Regions from separate parts of the Kribbella ginsengisoli genome, predicted to be linked through region 1. Evidence: riboswitches for the same ligand, from Rfam matches in the RefSeq annotation. Region 1 holds a riboswitch; the other holds the start of a gene.
The links. Region 1 has a riboswitch for ZMP and ZTP ahead of ABD768_RS01565 (glycine hydroxymethyltransferase). Riboswitches for the same ligand answer to the same signal wherever they lie in the genome.
Positions count from the first base shown of each region.

Region 2: linked by a shared signal. The riboswitch ahead of ABD768_RS01075 (bifunctional 5,10-methylenetetrahydrofolate dehydrogenase/5,10-methenyltetrahydrofolate cyclohydrolase) and the one ahead of ABD768_RS01565 (glycine hydroxymethyltransferase) in region 1 are both predicted to bind ZMP and ZTP.

Region 1 is NZ_BAABAA010000001.1:366,517-375,249, reverse strand. Features, by position in the region: gene ABD768_RS01570 (acyl-CoA dehydrogenase family protein) at 1-1,331, shown strand, start outside; ZMP/ZTP riboswitch at 1,354-1,437, shown strand; gene ABD768_RS01565 (glycine hydroxymethyltransferase) at 1,482-2,930, shown strand; gene ABD768_RS01560 (GbsR/MarR family transcriptional regulator) at 3,016-3,489, shown strand; gene ABD768_RS01555 (LLM class flavin-dependent oxidoreductase) at 3,534-4,364, opposite strand; gene ABD768_RS01550 (glycoside hydrolase family 9 protein) at 4,449-6,299, opposite strand; gene ABD768_RS01545 (helix-turn-helix domain-containing protein) at 6,406-6,828, opposite strand; gene ABD768_RS01540 (nitrite/sulfite reductase) at 7,212-8,733, shown strand, end outside.
Region 2 is NZ_BAABAA010000001.1:259,097-267,829, reverse strand. Features, by position in the region: gene ABD768_RS01085 (prephenate dehydrogenase) at 1-123, opposite strand, end outside; gene aroH (chorismate mutase) at 120-488, opposite strand; gene ABD768_RS01075 (bifunctional 5,10-methylenetetrahydrofolate dehydrogenase/5,10-methenyltetrahydrofolate cyclohydrolase) at 530-1,414, opposite strand; ZMP/ZTP riboswitch at 1,445-1,525, opposite strand; gene ABD768_RS01070 (NUDIX hydrolase) at 1,546-2,157, opposite strand; gene prcA (proteasome subunit alpha) at 2,154-3,026, opposite strand; gene prcB (proteasome subunit beta) at 3,059-3,901, opposite strand; gene ABD768_RS01055 (ubiquitin-like protein Pup) at 3,910-4,119, opposite strand; gene dop (depupylase/deamidase Dop) at 4,178-5,698, opposite strand; gene ABD768_RS01045 (phosphotransferase) at 5,772-7,007, shown strand; gene ABD768_RS01040 (RNA polymerase sigma factor) at 7,044-7,676, shown strand; gene ABD768_RS01035 (hypothetical protein) at 7,673-8,521, shown strand; gene ABD768_RS01030 (hypothetical protein) at 8,518-8,733, opposite strand, start outside.

The sequences.
Region 1 (8,733 bases):
TCCAGGCCGCGCCCTGGACCAGCGACCGCCCGTCGCCACACCTCACCCGCGCGGCCGGCTTCTACGTCTGGTCGCAGGTCGAGCCCGGCCACGGCTGCCCGATCTCGATGACGTACGCCGCCGTACCGGCCCTCCGCGCAGACAAGACGCTGGCTGACCAATGGGTCCCCCACCTGGCGGCCACCGAATACGACCCCCGCCGGCTTCCACCCGCCGCAAAGACCGGCGCGCTGGCCGGCATGGGCATGACCGAGAAGCAGGGCGGCTCCGACGTCCGCGCCAATCAAACGACCGCCACCCCGGCCGGCGCCGACGGCGAGTACATCCTCAACGGTCACAAGTGGTTCTGCTCCGCGCCCCAGGCCGACGTCTTCCTCGTCCTGGCCCAGGCGCCCGACGGTCTGACCTGCTTCGTCGTCCCCCGGGTCCTTGCCGACGGCAACCGGAACGCGTTTGCCCTGCAGCGTTTGAAGGACAAACTCGGCAACCGGTCGAACGCGTCCAGCGAGGTCGAGTTCCACTCCACCGTCGGCTACCGGCTCGGCGACGAGGGCGCCGGCGTCCGGACGATCATCGAGATGGTCGCGGCGACCCGGCTCGACTGTGTGCTCGGCTCGGCCGCGCTGATGCGCCGCGCGCTGGTCGAGGCGACCTGGCACACCGCGCACCGGAGCGCGTTCGGCGATCTGCTCAAGAACAAGCCCGCGATGCAGAACGTTCTCGCCGATCTCGCCATCGAGAGCGAAGCAGCAACCGCTGTCTCGATGCGCTTGGCGGCGGCAGTCGACGCGTCGCTGGCCGGTGACGACCAGGCAGCCGCATTCCGCCGGATCGCCTTGCCGCTGGCCAAGTTCTGGGTCTGCAAGCGGACCTCGTTCACCGTCGCGGAGGCGCTGGAGTGTCTCGGCGGCAACGGCTATGTCGAAGAGAGCGGTCTCCCGCTGCTGTTCCGCGAGTCGCCGCTCAACTCGATCTGGGAAGGCTCGGGCACGGTCAACGCCCTCGACGTGCTGCGGGCGCTGAGACGACCTGAGTCGCTCGAGGCCTGGCTGCTCGAGGTCGGGGCGGCCCGAGGAGCCGACCAGCGGCTCGACGCGGCGGTGACCGACGTACTGGAGTCACTCGCGGACCTGGCCGGTGCCGAGGCGGGGGCGCGACGGCTGGCCGCCCGGATGGCCGTTTGCCTGCAGGCATCGCTTCTGGTGCGGCACTCCACGCCTGAGGTGGCCGACGCCTTCGTCGGCTCGCGGCTGGCCGGCGACTGGGGTGGCGTCTTCGGAACGCTGCCGCGCACCACGGCGTACCGTCCGATCATCGACCGCATCCTCTAGCGGGAGCCCCCACACGCTAGGGTTACCGCGTCGCGACTGGCGCTGAGGTGGGATCGACCACCGGGGAGCGAAAAGACCGTCGGCACCGTGCGCCTGGGTGCTACGACCTTGTCACAGGAAACCCTGTGCGACCTCAGGAGAGAGACGAAGATGACTCAACCCTTCGACGCCGCGACGGCGTCGGCCGCGTACCGCAACGCGCTCGAGGTGATCGGCGCGGTGGAGCCCACCATCGCCGGCGCGATCAAGGCCGAGCTGGCCGACCAGCGGTCCTCGCTGAAGCTGATCGCCAGCGAGAACTACGCCTCCCCCGCGACCCTGCTGACGATGGGCAACTGGCTCTCGGACAAGTACGCCGAGGGCACCGTCGGGCACCGCTTCTACGCCGGCTGCCAGAACGTCGACACGGTCGAGCAGACCGCCGCGGACCACGCCAAGGCGCTGTTCAACGCACCGCACGCGTACGTCCAGCCGCACTCGGGCATCGACGCCAACCTGGTCGCCTTCTGGGCCATCCTGGCCAACCGGATCGAGGCCCCGGCCCTCGCCGAGGCGAGCGCGAAGCACGTCAACGACCTGTCCGACGAGGACTGGGCCAAGCTGCGCAAGGCCCTCGGCGACCAGAAGATGCTCGGGATGTCGCTCGACGCGGGCGGCCACCTGACGCACGGTTTCCGGCCGAACATCTCCGGCAAGATGTTCCACCAGAGCTCGTACGGCACCGACCCGGAGACGGGCCTGCTGGACTACGACAAGGTCGCCGCGACCGCCCGTGAGTTCAAGCCGCTGATCCTGATCGCCGGCTATTCGGCGTACCCGCGCAAGGTGAACTTCGCCAAGATGCGCGAGATCGCCGACGAGGTCGGCGCGACCTTCATGGTCGACATGGCGCACTTCGCCGGACTCGTCGCCGGCAAGGTCTTCACCGGCGACTACGACCCGGTACCGCACGCCCACGTCACCACGACCACCACGCACAAGTCGCTCCGCGGCCCGCGTGGCGGCATGGTGCTGTGCCAGCCGGAGTACGCCGATGCCGTCGACCGTGGTTGCCCGATGGTGCTCGGCGGCCCGCTCAGCCAGGTGATGGCGGCCAAGGCCGTCGCGCTGGCCGAGGCCCGTCGCCCCGAGTTCCAGACCTACGCGCAGAACGTCGCCGACAACGCGGTCACGCTGGCCGAGGGCCTGATGAAGCGTGGCGTCAAGCTGGTCACCGACGGCACGGAGAACCACCTCGTACTGCTCGACGTCTCGTCGTACGGCATCACCGGCCGGCAGGCCGAGTCGGCGCTGCTCGACGCGGGCATCGTGACGAACCGCAACGCGATCCCCCGCGACCCGAACGGCGCCTGGTACACCTCGGGCGTCCGGATCGGTACGCCGGCGCTGACCACCCGCGGCTTCGGCGCCGACGAGTTCGACAAGGTCGCCGAGCTGATGGTGGACGTGCTGTCCAGCGTCACCCCGACCACCACGTCGGCCGGTGCCGCGTCCAAGGCGAAGTACGTCCTCGCCGACGGTGTGGCCGACAAGGTCCGCGCCGCGTCCGCCGAACTGCTCGACAAGCACCCGCTCTACCCGGGTCTCGACCTCAACTGAGGATCGCGACGGCCCGCTCCCGGTACGCCGGAAGCGGGCCGTTTCAATTATCCGATATTTGTAATAACTGAGCTAGGGTTTCGTCATGCCACCGGAACCCACACCCGCCGAGATCAGCCAGTTCGTCGAGCGCTTCGCCGGCGTGCTGACCAACAGCGGCGTACCGACGATGTCGGCCCGGGTGATGGCCCGGATCCTGGTCAGCCCCGAGGGCACGATGACCGCCGCCGAGCTGGCCGAATCCCTGAAGATCAGCCAGCCCGCCGTCTCCGGCGCCGTCCGGCAGCTGATCCAGGTCTCTTTCATCACCCGCGAACGCCTCCCCGGCTCCCGCAAGGATCACTACCGGATCCGCGACGACGTCTTCGCCGCGGTCCTCGAACGCCGCAACAACGCCCTCGGCGAGTGGGAGTCCTCCGTCCTGTCCGGCGTCGACCTCTTCGGCGCCGACTCGGTCGTCGGCCGACGCCTCGCGGCCAACGCCGAGTTCTTCGCCTTCATCCGCGCAGACCTCGCCCAGCTGATCAAAACCTGGCGGGCCGGCCACCCCAAAGACTGATCCGCGCCCGGAGACCCCAGCGCCTCCTCCAGCGCCCGGAGACTTCAGCGGCCGGTGAGCTCGGCGACCGCCGGCGCCAGCACCTCGGCGGCGTTGGCGCCGATCACGATGTACGAGAAGCCGCCCTCTTCCCGCCGCCTCAGGAGCTCCTCGACAGCCGCCTTCGGATCCGCGGGAAGCACCAGCAGCGAGTCCTTGGCCCGCAGTGCGGCGATGTCCGTGTCGGGACCGGCCATGAACGCGGACCTCTCATCACCGACCACCGCTACGTGCAAGGCCAGTTCCATGTCGCGGGTAGCGCGTGCAGCCGTCGCCATCCGCACAGCCTCGTCTCGTGACTCGCTGGGTACCGCGCAGATGATCGTGTCGGCAAGCTCGGTGGCCAGCGCCCAACTCTTCGGTCCGCGGGCCGCGACGACAACCGGCGTGTGCAGATCCGGCCCATCAAGCTCGCGTAGCGCCGAGATGGCATCCCGTACCTGCGCCAACCGCCCGCTCGGCGTCGCGACCGGGAGCCCCGACTGCCGCAGTTCCTCTTCCATCCCAGGCCGGCCGGGACCGATGCCCATCTCGAAGCGCCCCTCGGTGAGCACCGACAACGAGTGCGACTCCCATGCCACGCTGGAGGCGGCACGAAGAGGCGAGGCGTAGACCCAAGTGCCCACTCGCAGCTCCGGCGCGAGAGTCGCCGCGATCGCCAAGGCCGGCCCTGGCGCCGGCTGCCACTGCTGCACATCCGGCATCAGAACCGTCGAATACCCGCTGTCCGCGATCCGCCGCACCTGATCCCGCCAGGCCGGGAGTCCGTTCAGAATCGGCGCGACAACCCCGAACCGGAAGGGTCGTACTCCGCTGCTCGTGTCGGTACCGGTCATCGTCGCCGTCCTCTCACCGATGCCCGAGCCTTGTACCCGGGATCTACCACCACCACGAACGACCCCGGGCCAATCCGACAGGCGCTACCGAGTCAGGGCGTAGACGGCGATCGCGGCGAAGTCGTCGGCGGGCTCTGACGCCTGCCAGGAGCGGACGTCGTCGACGTACCGGGAACCTCGGCCGGTGAACTGCTTGAAGGTGTCGATGCCGTTGGCGGGGCAGGGCCTCATGTTGTCGAGGTTGTCGCCCAGGCCTTCTTCGAAGAGGTCGGCGGAGTTGGGGCCGTTGACGACGCCGCCGACCAGGGGGCGGCCGACGATGTTGGCGATCTGGTGGTGGGGGCAGCGTTGGGCGGGTTCGCCGATGCCGACCATGAAGGAGACGCCCCACGGGTTGGCGCCGAAGTTCCAGTTGAGCTGACCGTTACCGAACGCGTCGTAGCGGCGGTCGCCGGTGGCGGTCCGGTAGAGGCGAGCGGTGGCGGCGAGGCCGAAGGCGTGCGGAACGGCGTCGAAGTTGTCGTACTGCGCGCCGGCGCCGAACGGGTCCTTCGCGGCCCGCTTCACCCCGATCTCCAACTGGGCGCGGAGATCGTTCTTCAACGCGGCGACGTCAACCGTGCGGTCGAAGCGAGCCGCACGGATCAGGTCCGCATGCGCGAGCGCGCTCACGTCGTACAGGTTGAGGGTGTCGCCGCCCGCCTCGTGCTTGAGGTACTCCCCCGCCCAGTGCTGCGAGGCCTTCAGCCATCCACGTGCCCTGGGATCGTGAAGCTTCCGTGCAGCCAGAGCAAGCTCGGCAGCACCGAGTTCGAGGTCGTCCCGCCAGGCGCTCTCCGGATAGAAGGCGAACGGTAGCGACGTGGTCAGCTGCTTCACGTTCGTCGTCTGCGCCATCGCGAAGATCTGCGCGGCGGTCGCCAGATGCTGACGTGCAAGACGAGGCGAGGTGCGTGCTTCCACCTGTGCAGCAAGGGCAAACGCCGCGGCGGTACGACCGGCCAGGTTCGGGCTCAGCGGCTTGCCGGGTGCGGCCGCGCGGAAGACCGGGCGGTTCTTGATGAACTGGTGGCCGGGCGCGTTGTCGTGGTCGTCCGCCTCGGGCAGCCGCCAGATGTCATGGTCGCCGATGAAGGTCTCCTCGACGTTCCCGGTACCCGCGCCGACCTGGATGTAGAGCGTCTTCGTCTTCTCGTCCCACATCTTGTCCAGCCAGGCCAGCCCGTGCCGGGCTTCCTTCAGGACGGTCGAATCCGGCCACCGGCTGTCCCGGGCCGATGCCCAGAGCAATGATTCCGAGTACGCCGCGATGTGGGTGAACTTGAGATAGTCTCCGGCGTCGTACCAACCACCCTCGACATCCACCGGCCCGCCGATCCTGCGCAGCTCGCCCACCGTCTGATCGGTGTCGGGGTCGACGAACTTCGGTGTGTCGTAGACCGACGCGGCCCGGTCCGTGAGGTGCGCGGGCTTCCGCCCGAGCGACCCCTTCACGACGTTCGCGCCATCCCGCTGCTCGGTGAAGAACGTCACCGCCTTGTCCTTCGCCCCGCCCAGCAACCGGAGGTCGGAACCAACCTCGAACGCAGGCGAGGTCGGCACCCCAGCCACCTTCACCCGGTACGTCCCCGGCCGCCGCAACCCGGACAGATCCAGCTTGTAAACATGCTGGTACGCCGAGTTCCACGACCCGGCGTCAGCACCGGCACGCCCGGTCAGCACCCGATGCCCACGCCGGTCAACCACCTCGAATCGAGCACCCGCCGCGACCTGCCCGGTCATCAGATACGCCGCTTCGCCCGCCGCCCCCGTATAGCCGAGCTGGTTCACCCGGATCAGCCCCGAGTACAGCGGCGAATGAGCAGCGGCCGCAGCGGGTGACACCGCCAGCCCGGCAGCCAGAGTGATCGAGATGACGCGGCGCAACGTTCCCATCGCGGAGCTCCCCTCCAACAACCGTTAGGAAACCTTCCTATTGATTGCCGACACGCTAGCGCAGCCGCGCCGCGGCGTACACCGTCCGAAGCCCGGAAAATCCGGGTCACCGTCGGCCGGGGACGGCATGGGCGAAGACGAAGACGTCATGGGCGTCGGCACCTTCGGACGGATCGTCGTGGTACTCCCGGATCAGGTTCTCGATCCTCGCGCTGAGCTCATCGAGCCGTTCGGGCGTCAATGTGAGCCATCTCTCGGTGGACCAGGAGTAGTCGACCGCCGTCGCCACCCGCCACCACCGCTCGCGCCGCGTCTTGGCCAACTCCGGCACCTCCGCGATGACACCGGCGGTCGCCAGGACCTTGAGGTGGTGGCTGACATTACCGACCAGTTCACCGGTCGCCTCCGCCAGCCGGCTGGCCGTCGCGGGCCCGTCGGCGCGCAGCAGATCCAGCAGTCGGTGGCGGAGCGGATGGTGGATCGCGGCCGGAACCGAGGAGTCGACGGTCCGGCGGTTGGCAGGGCTCATCGAGCCACCCTAGCTTCCACAAGAATTGTTGTACAAGAATTCTTGCCGATGACCTTTCACGCCTGGAACAATCCGCAGCAGACTGGTACACATAGCCACATCGTGAGATCGCATCTCACGATGCAGGAATGGGAGTTGATTTACCGGCCGATTCCGCTGAGTCTTATCAGCATGCTCGCTGCCCGCTCGACTCATCTCGTAGGTCGGATTCACGTCGACCTCGGTCGCATGCGCAGCGCCATCTGTCGTCCTTCGATGCTCTGACAGCCACCCCGCTCGAAACATCTGCTGGGTGCGCACCGCGCAGACCAGATCGAATCGACGACGCTTCGAGCTAGCCTCACGCGGACGCACCTGTCTCTAGGACAAGGACACCGTTCCGGATGACTGGCGTCTCCTCCCCACAGCAAGCCACACCGGCCAAGAAGGCCCCCCGCCCCCGCAAGGGGAAGGGCGAGGGCCAGTGGGCGCTCGGCTATCGCGAGCCCCTGAACAAGAACGAAGAGAACAAGAAGAACGACGACGGCCTGAACGTCCGGGCCCGGATCGAGAACATCTATGCCCACCGCGGGTTCGACTCGATCGACCCGGCCGACCTGCGCGGCCGGTTCCGCTGGTGGGGGCTCTACACCCAGCGCAAGCCCGGCATCGACGGCGGCAAGACGGCCACCCTGGAGCCGGAAGAGCTGGACGACAAGTACTTCATGCTCCGGGTCCGGATCGAAGGCGGCCAGCTGAGCGCCGAGCAGCTCCGGGTGATCGCCGAGGTGTCCAGCACGTACGCCCGCGACACCGCCGACATCACCGACCGGCAGAACATCCAGCTGCACTGGATCCGGGTCGAGGACATCCCGGCGATCTGGCAGAAGCTGGAAGCCGTCGGCCTCTACACGACCGAAGCCTGTGGTGACGTCCCGCGCGTGATCATCTCCAGCCCGGTCGCCGGGATCGCCGCGGACGAGATCATCGATCCGACGCCGGCCATCGACGACATCGTCGAGCGGTACATCGGCAGCAGCGAGTTCTCCAACCTGCCACGCAAGTTCAAGACCGCGATAACCGGTCACCCGTCGCACGACGTGGTGCCGGAGGTCAACGACATCAGCTTCGTCGGCGTCGTCCACCCCGAGCACGGCCCCGGCTTCGACCTCTGGGTCGGCGGCGGCCTGTCCACCAACCCGATGCTCGCTCAGCGCGTCGGGGCGTGGGTCCCGCTGGACGAAGTACACCTGGTCTGGAAGGGCGTCGTCGGGATCTTCCGCGACTACGGGTACCGCCGGCTGCGGACCCGGGCGCGGTTGAAGTACCTGGTCGCCGACTGGGGCATGGACAAGTTCCGCGAGATCCTCGAGAGCGACAAGTACCTCGGCTACAAGCTCGTCGACGGACCCGCACCGGAGATCCCCGCGGTCCAGGGCGACCACATCGGCGTCCACAAGCAGAAGGACGGCCGGTACTACGTGGGCGTCGCGCCCGTCGTCGGGCGGGTCTCGGGGAGCGCTCTCGCCAAGGTCGCCGACGTCGTCGCGGCCCACGGGTCGGACCGGATCCGGACCACCGCGCAGCAGAAGTTCATCGTGCTCGACGTCGAGGAGTCGAAGGTCGAGTCGCTGGTCTCCGCGCTGGACGGCCTCGGCTTCCAGGCCCGGCCGTCGGCCTGGCGGCGGAACACGATGGCCTGCACCGGGATCGAGTTCTGCAAGCTGGCGATCGTCGAGACCAAGGCCCGGGCCGCCGAGCTGATCGACGAGCTCGAGGAGCGGATCCCCGATCTCGACGTACCGATCACGGTGAACGTGAACGGCTGCCCGAACTCCTGCGCCCGGATCCAGGTCGCCGACATCGGCCTCAAGGGCCAGCTGGTACTCGATGCCGAGGGCAAGCAAGTACCCGGCTACCAGGTCC
Region 2 (8,733 bases), 110 kb from region 1:
GGCGTTGTCCGGGTCGGCGTCGACGAGCTCCACGACGACACCGAGCCGGCCCAGCGCGAGGCCGATCGACGTACCGATCAGGCCGGTGCCCACGATGCGGACCGGGCCGCGCAGCTCGGTCACTGGGCGCCGGTCAGGTCGGGGCGCAGACTGACGGCACCGTGCAGGTAGACGTGCTGGATCTTCTCCCGCGACCGCGGCGAGTCGGCATGCACCATCATCCGGACCACCCGCGGCAACGCGTGCGGGACGTCGATCTCCTGCATGCACATCAGCGGTACGTCGGTCAGCCCGATCTGCCGGCCGGCCACCGCCGGGAACTCCGAGTGCAGGTCTGGCGTGACGGTGAACAGGATGCTGATCAGGTCCGCCGACTCGAGGTCGTTGGCCTCCAGCACGGCCCTGACCAGCTCGGCGGACCGGGCGAGCAGATGCTCCCGCTCGTCCACCTCGAGCTGGGTGGCACCGCGGATCGCCCGTACCGCCACAGCGTCTGCCTCCTCGATCGAATGCTTGTTCAGTCTCAACCCTAGGACAGATGGTCCAACTGGTGCGCAACCGTCTCGGATACTGCCCTCGTCAGCGCCTCGGCTGCCTCGACGGTCTGCTCCAGCAGGAGCGCGATCGTCATCGGGCCGACGCCACCGGGGACCGGAGTGATCAGGCCGGCCACCTCAGCGGCTTCCTCGAAGTGGACGTCGCCGACGTTGCCTTCGTTGTATCCGGCATCGATCACGACGGCTCCTGGCTTCAGCCAGTCGCCGCGGACGAAGTTGGCCCGGCCCACGGCCGCGACCACGATGTCCGCCGTCCTGACGATGTCGGCCAGGTCGCGCGTCTTGGAGTGCGTGTAGGTGACGGTCGCGTTCGATGCCAGCAGCAACATCCCGGCCGGCTTGCCGAGGATCGGACTGCGACCGATGACGACGGCGTGCGCGCCTTCCAGCGGTACGTCGTACGCCTGCAGCAGACGCAGGATGCCACCGGGCGTACAGGAGACGAAGCCCGGTTCGCCGAACGCCATCGCCGCGAAACCGTGCATCGTCACGCCGTCGACGTCCTTGCCCGGCGCGATCGCCTCGAACGCGGCCCGCTCGTCGATCTGCGCCGGCACCGGGTGCTGCAGCAGGATCCCGTGCACGGCCGGGTCAGCCGACAGCTTCTCGATCTCGGCGACCAGCTCCTCGGTGGTCGTAGCCGCAGGCAACACCACGCTCCGCGACCCGATCCCGGCCTTCTTGCTCCGGTTCTGCTTCATCCGCACGTACGTCGCCGACGCCGGATCATCGCCCACCAACACGGTGGCCAGACACGGCTGCACCCCGGTCTCCTCGACCAGCTTCTTCGCCCGCTCCCCCGCCCTCGCCACCATCTCGGCGGCCAGCTCGGTCCCAACCATCAACTTCGCGCTCAAGACTCACTCCTCCAGGCATCGACAGCTCAACTCGGATGCCCAGGCGCGCGGCTCAGCGATCAGACCGTTCCCCGGTGGTACCCCACCTCAGCGCCAGTCGCGGTCCACCGCAGAGTTTACTGCGCGAGTTGCTAGAGCAGGCCGGCGTGGTCGAGGGCGAGGTAGGCGGCGTCGGTGCCGGTCATCGTGCCGGAGGTGCGCAGATCAGTGCGGAACTCGGCCGGGGTGAGTTCCACCGGGACGCAGTCCTCGAACTCGTCGAGGGACTGCTTGCCGTTCGGGCGGCAGCCGTGGGCGATAGCGACGTACTTGCGGAAGGTCGACGACGAACCGGCCCAGAGCCAGCCCTTCACCTCGATGGACTCGCAGGTGTAGCCGGTCTCTTCCTCGAGTTCACGCCGGCCCGCGTCGGCCGGATCCTCGCCGGGGTCGATCAGGCCACCGGGCAGGTTGGTGACGATCTTGTCGGGGCCCGCGCGGAACATCCGTACCGTGACGATCCGGCCGTCCGGGGTCAGCGGCAACACGGTCACACCGGCCCTGATGTCCGCTCCGGACTCGGGGCCGGAGACGTCCCAGACCGCTTCGCGTCCATCGGGCAGCCGATAGCGGCGGACATTCACCGTGAGGAAGCCCTTGTAGCCGGGCGTCTCCCCCACCAGCACCCACGGCTGGGGATCGCCCGGACGTACGTCGTCCGCCCCCGGCGTGGAGCCAGGGGCGGACGGCAGGTTGTCCGTCACAGCGGGCGGTCGGTGTCCGGGTTCTCCGGCGGCGCGATCGGAGTGTCGTCCTCGGCGGGGGGCGCCACGGGGGCGTCGTCCGTCGGGGTGGCCGCGTCGCTCTCGTAGGAGCCGCCGTTGACGGTCTCCTCCGGCTCGTGCGTGACCGGTTCGGCCGGTGAGGTGTCCGGGCGCGACTCGGACAGGATCCGGGCCAGCGTGTCGTCCGAGATCCGCTTGAACTTGCGGACCTGGGTGCGGGTCCGGTCGAGGATGGCGACCTCGATCTGATCCGGCTCGAGCTGCCTCACCTCGGTACCGTCGTGGCCGAGCGCATCCACCGCGAGACGCAGCGCCCCCGCCAGCGAGATGCCCTCGGAGTAGTGCTCACCGACGTACTCCGCGACCTGCTCGGCCGGGCCGCCCATCACGGCGTACCCGCGGACGTCCGCGATCGAGCCGTCGTAGGTGAGCCGGTAGATCTGGTCCTCGGCCGTGCTGGCGCCGATCTCGGCGACCAGGATCTCCACCTCGAGCGGCTTCTCGCCACCGGAGGAGAAGATCGCGCCGAGCGTCTGCGCGTACGCGTTCGCCAGCGCCCGGCCGGTCACGTCGCGGCGGTCGTACGAGTAGCCCCGCATGTCGGCCAGCCGGACGCCGGCGATCCGCAGGTTCTCGAACTCGTTGTACCGCCCGACGGCCGCGAAGGCCATCCGGTCGTAGATCTCGGCCACCTTGTGCAGCGCCGGGGACCGGTTCTCGGCGACGAACAGGATGCCGTCGGCGTACTGCAGCGCGATCGCGCTGCGCCCCTTGGCGATGCCCTTGCGGGCGAAGTCGGCCCGGTCCCGCATCAACTGTTCGGGCGAGACGTAGAACGGCGTACTCATCTGGGGTGTCGTCCTCTATCAGTCGATGGTGGTCAGGTCAGCGGCGCGGACGGGCCGTCGGGACGCTCGTGCCGGGCGGCGATGACGGTGTCCACGATCGCGCCGACCTCCTCGGCCGGGAGCCGCCGGTAACCGTCCGCGGTCACCACGCCGACCACCGGGAAGATCCGCCGCAACATGTCCGGACCACCGGTCGCGGAGTCGTCGTCGGCCGCGTCGACCAGGGACTGGACCAGCACGGTCGCCACCTCGGACTCGGTCAGGTCCGGACGGTAGAGCTTCTTCAGCGCGCCCCGGGCGAACAGTGAGCCGGAACCGACGCTGTGGTAGCCGCCGAGCTCCTCGTACCGCCCACCGGTCGGGTCGTAGGAGTAGATCCGGCCGGCCTTCTGGTCGTGGTCGTAGCCCGCGAACAGCGGCACCACGGCCAGGCCCTGCATCGCCATCGGCAGGTTGCCGCGGATCAGCGCGGTCAGCCGGTTGGCCTTGCCGTCCAGGCTGAGCGTGGTGCCCTCGAGCTTCTCGTAGTGCTCGAGCTCGACCTGGAACAGCCGCACCATCTCGATCCCGAGCCCGGCCGTGCCGGCGAAGGCGACGCACGAGTACTCGTCGGCCGGGAAGACCTTCTCGATGTCGCGCTGGGCGATCACGTTGCCCATCGTCGCCCGCCGGTCACCGGCCATCACGACGCCACCGGGGAAGATGGCGGCGACGATGGTCGTGCCGTGCGGTACGTCCTTGCCGAAATCACCCGCCCCCAGGTCGCGCCGTCCGGGCAACAGGTCGGGCGCGTGCCCGGCCAGGAAGTCCATGAAGGACGAGCCACCTGGGGTCAGGAAGGCTTCCGGCAACCGGCCGGAGGCATCGAATGTCATCTAGCGGTTCACTCCCCACCCTTTTGCACGAAGCCGCGGACGAACTCTTCCGCGTTCTCCTCCAGCACCTCGTCGATCTCGTCGAGGATCGAATCCACGTCGTCGTCGAGCCGTTCCTTGCGCTCGGCCACGTCCTCACTGGACTTGGTCTCGGCGACCTCTTCCTCGGTCGACGAGCGCTTCGGCTGCTTGTGCTGCTGTCCGCCGTCTTTCGCCATGGCACACACCTCCTAGAACCGCTGTGGAGGACCGCCCAACCGGTCCTCTATAGCGACCCTACCCGGCAGCGCCCCCAGTAATGGTGCGAACCAGGTCACTCGCGGTGTCGCACTGGTCCAGCAAGGCTCCGACATGCGCTTTCGTGCCCCGCAGCGGGTCCAGCGTCGGGATCCGTTGAAGCGATTCACGGCCGGGCAGGTCGAAGATCACCGAGTCCCAGGACGCGGCGGCGACCTGACCGGCGTACTGCTGCATGCAGCGGCCGCGGAAGTAGGCGCGGGTGTCCGTCGGCGGGTGGGATACCGCCATCCGGATCTCCTCGTCGCTGACCAGCCGTTGCATCCGGCCACTCTTGACGAGTTTGTAGTACAGGCCCTTGTCCGGCCGCAGATCGGCGTACTGCAGGTCGACCAGGTGCAGCTTGGGGTCGTCCCACTCCAGCCCGTCGCGGTCGCGGTAGGACTGCAGCAGCTTGTACTTCGCGACCCAGTCGAGCTGGTCGGACAGCTTCATCGGGTCGGTCGCCAGCTGGTCGAGCACGCTCTCCCAGCGTTGCAGCACGTCCTTGGTCTGCCGGTCCGCGTCGTCGCCGTACTTGTCCTCGACGTACTTGCGGGCCTGCTCCAGATACTCCACCTGGAGCTGGACGGCGGTGATCTTGCGGCCGTCCTTGAGCGTCATCAGGTGCGTGCAGCTGGGGTCGTGGCTGATCTCGTGCAGCGCGTTGACCGGCCGGTCGACGGACAGGTCGTCGGTCAGCCAGCCGTCCTCGATCATCGCCAGCACCAGCGAGGTGGTGCCGACCTTCAGGTAGGTCGAGATCTCGGCCAGGTTCGCGTCGCCGATGATCACGTGCAGCCGGCGGTACCGGTCGGGGTTGGCGTGCGGCTCGTCGCGGGTGTTGATGATCGGCCGCTTGAGCGTCGTCTCCAGGCCGACCTCGACCTCGAAGTAGTCGGCCCGCTGGCTGATCTGGAAGCCGTTGGTGTTGCCGTCCTGGCCGATCCCGACCCGGCCGGCCCCGGTGACCACCTGGCGGCTGACGAAGAACGGCGTCAGGTGCCGCACGATCGACGCGAACGGCGTGGACCGGCGCATCAGGTAGTTCTCGTGCGATCCGTACGACGCGCCCTTGTTGTCGGTGTTGTTCTTGTAGAGGTTCAGCTGTGGCGCGCCGGGGATCTGCCGGGCCTGCCGGGCGCCCTCCATGATCACCAGCTCGCCGGCCTTGTCCCAGACCACCACGTCACGCGGGTTGGTGCACTCGGGCGCCGAGTACTCCGGGTGGGCATGGTCGACGTACAGCCTGGCGCCGTTGGTGAGGATGACGTTGGCCAGGCCGGTCTCCTCGTCGGTGAGCTGGCTGGAGTCGGCCACCTCCCGGCTCAGGTCGAAGCCGCGCGCGTCCCGCAGCGGGTGCTCCTCGTCGAAGTCCCACCGCGTCTTGCGCGCCAAGGGCTGCGTCTGGGCGTAGCCGTTCACCACCTGGCTCGAGGTCAGCATCGGGTTGGCCCCGGGCTGGCCAGGAACCGAGATGCCGAACTCGGTCTCGGTCCCCATGATCCGCCGAACACTCATGCGATCGAGCCTACGCGGTTGGGCGGACTAATTGCGTTGAAGTGTCCACAGGGTTATCTGTGAGACTTCGGAAATGGACGAACTGGTGGCTCTGCTGGACAGCGACGGCCGGGTGTGCGGGTCGGCGCCACGCTCCGTGATGCGGCGCGAGAACCTGCGCCACGGGGCCACCGGCGTACTGGTCCGGAACAGCGCCGGTGAGATCTACGTGCACCGCCGGACGCCGACCAAGGACGTCTACCCGCATCGGTACGACTTCGCGGCCGGGGGTGTCGTCGCGGCGGGCGAGGATCCGTACGACGCCGTCGTACGGGAACTGGACGAGGAGCTGGGCATCACCGGGGTCGAGCTGACCAGGCTGCCCGAGGGCGACTACGCGGACGACCACACCAGCTACCGCGCCTACCTGTACACCTGCGTCTGGGACGGCCCGGTGAAGCACCAGCCGGAGGAGGTCGAGTGGGGCGCGTGGATGTCACCGGCTGACCTGGTGGCCAAGTTCGACGAGTGGTCGTTCATGCCGGACACCGTCGCCCTGCTCGGCCCACTGGTCCGGACCTACGCGCTGACGATCGATGACAACGGCTGGGACAGCCGGGCGTGGCTTGACGGCGAGTGGCTCAACCGTGAGCCGCGTCGCGAGGCGGTCCGCCTGCGCCTGCTGGCCGAGACCACCCTGATGCCCTGGCTGGCCCCGCAACTCCCAGTACCGGTCCCAGTGCCCGAGCAGACGCAGTACGGCGTACGCCACCGCGTCCTGCTAGGTAGGCCACTCGAAGAAGGCAGTACTGCGCTCGGCCGCGAACTAGGCGAATTCCTCAGCGCTCTCCACTCCGTAGACCCGGCCGAGGCCGCAGCCCGAGGTGCCGTCGACGCAGCGACGGCCGCTGCAGCCAAGACGGTCTTCCTGGACGAGTGCCGCGCACAGGTCGTCCCGCTGCTCCCCGACCACGCCCGACAGACCGCACTCGAACTCCTGGCCCGCGTGGCGACCACCCGCACTGCACTGGTCCACGGGGATCTCGGCGACGAGCACATCCTCGTCCAGGACGGCCGGATCGGCGGCGTGATCGACTGGACCGACGCAGAGATCGGCGACCCGGCCCTGGACCTGTCCTGGCTCCTCAACGACGCCCCGGACGGCATAGCGACCGGCCTGGCCGAGACCTACGACGTAACCCCGGTACTACGCCAGCGCGCCCTCGACTGGCATCGCCTAGCCCCCTGGTACGGCGTCCACCGGGGCCTCCTGCTCGACCTGCCGGACGACGTGGAGAGCGGACTCGCGGAGATCCTGACCCGGTTGTGATGCAACCATCGGCGGACCGAGCGGTCACTCCCCGGTGTGAAGAACATCCTGACCGACGAGACGGAGCCCGTCATGGCGACCGGATCCGCAGGGAGCCCACCGGACCGTGAGTTGTGGGACCGGTTGCGGCAAGGCGACCGACACGCCCTCGGCGAGCTGTTCGATCGCTATGCGGACGATGTGCACGCTTTCGCGTTCCGGCGTACCGCCTCGTGGAACACCGCGGAGGACGTCGTCCAGACCACGTTCCTCAACACCTGGCGCCGCTTCCAGCGCAACCCACCAGGCCCGCTGACCGCTCCGAGCGCCCGTGGCTGGCTGCTGGTCGTCGCAGGTAACGAGTGCCGCACCCTGGCCCGCACAGCCGCCCGCTTCCGCAACCTGCTCGACCGCCTGCCCGACCCCGCGCAAGGGTCCGACCACGCCGCCGACGTAGCTCGCAGACTCGACGACGAGCGCCAGATGTCCCGCATCCGCCAGGCGGTCGCCAAACTCCCCCGCCACGAACGCGAAACCCTGGAACTGGTCGTCTGGGCCGGCCTCACCCAAGCGGAAGCCGCCGACGCCCTAGGCGTCCCCCTAGGCACCGTCAAGGCCCGCCTCCACCGCACCCGCCGTCGTTTCCCCGACCTGCTCGACCGCGACGCGCTCTCCGAGGAGACCTCATGAACACCCGACTGGAGCCGCCGCGCGTACCGCCGCTCAGTCCGGCCCAGCGCAGCCGCCTGCGCAACCGCGTGATGGATACCAACCGCCCACCGTCCAAGGGCATCCGCCGCTGGGCCGTTCCTGCCCTCGCCGTCGCCGCGACATTCGCGGTAGTCGCCGGCACGCTCGTAGCCGTCGACCAGCACAGCGGCTCGAGCAAGCCCGACGTACCGCCGGCCGGCGACCCCGGCATCGTCAACCGCGACCTCGGCCCGGCCACTCCCCAGCAGGTCAAGGCGGCGATCAAGGACTGCATGATCCCGCACAGCCGGCCGCTGCAGACCGTGTGGAGCCGCCGCGTGTTCGGAGAGGGCGGGCCCGCAGACACCCCAGGCACCATCGTGCTGGTGCGCGAGCCTGCGCCGAGACCGACGGGTCACCCGCCGCTGTCGTTCTGCCTGGCGCCGGTTCCCGTGGCCACGGGCCACGAGGAGAGTGAGATCGCCAAGATCCCGACCGCCGCCCAGGGCATCCTGATCATCGACCGCACGACGGCCGTCAGGCCGCCGTCCATCCCGCCCGGCCGGGTCGGCCCGTCCGGGAAGCTGCCCCCGGATGGTCCGCGCAGCAGCAACGCCGGAGCAGAGGTGGGCACATCCTTGATGCGGGTCCGGCCTGGGATCGCCCGCCTCGAGTCCCGGTTCGTCTGGACCGGCGGTGCGGGTCCGTGGACCGAAGGCGCGGTCGCCGACGGGTTCGGGTTCACCCAGAGCGTCGTGGACACCGGCGCAACACCCCGCGCCCAGCAGCGCGAGGAGTTCCGGGCCTTCGACTCCAGCGGAAACCCGGTGCCGTTGCGGTACTAGTGCTGGCGGCCGATGAAGCGGGAGATCGAGCGAGCGAGGTTGATACCCACCAGGCCGCCCCAGCAGATGACGATGGCGAAGGCGCCTTCCTGGGCCGCGGCGATGGCGGTGATCGGGATGCCGGCGGTGACCGAGACGATCGCGAGGGCGAGCCCACCGGGGTCGCCCTCGCGGCTCGGCTTCGGTGCCTGCACCGGCGGCGTGGCGAGATG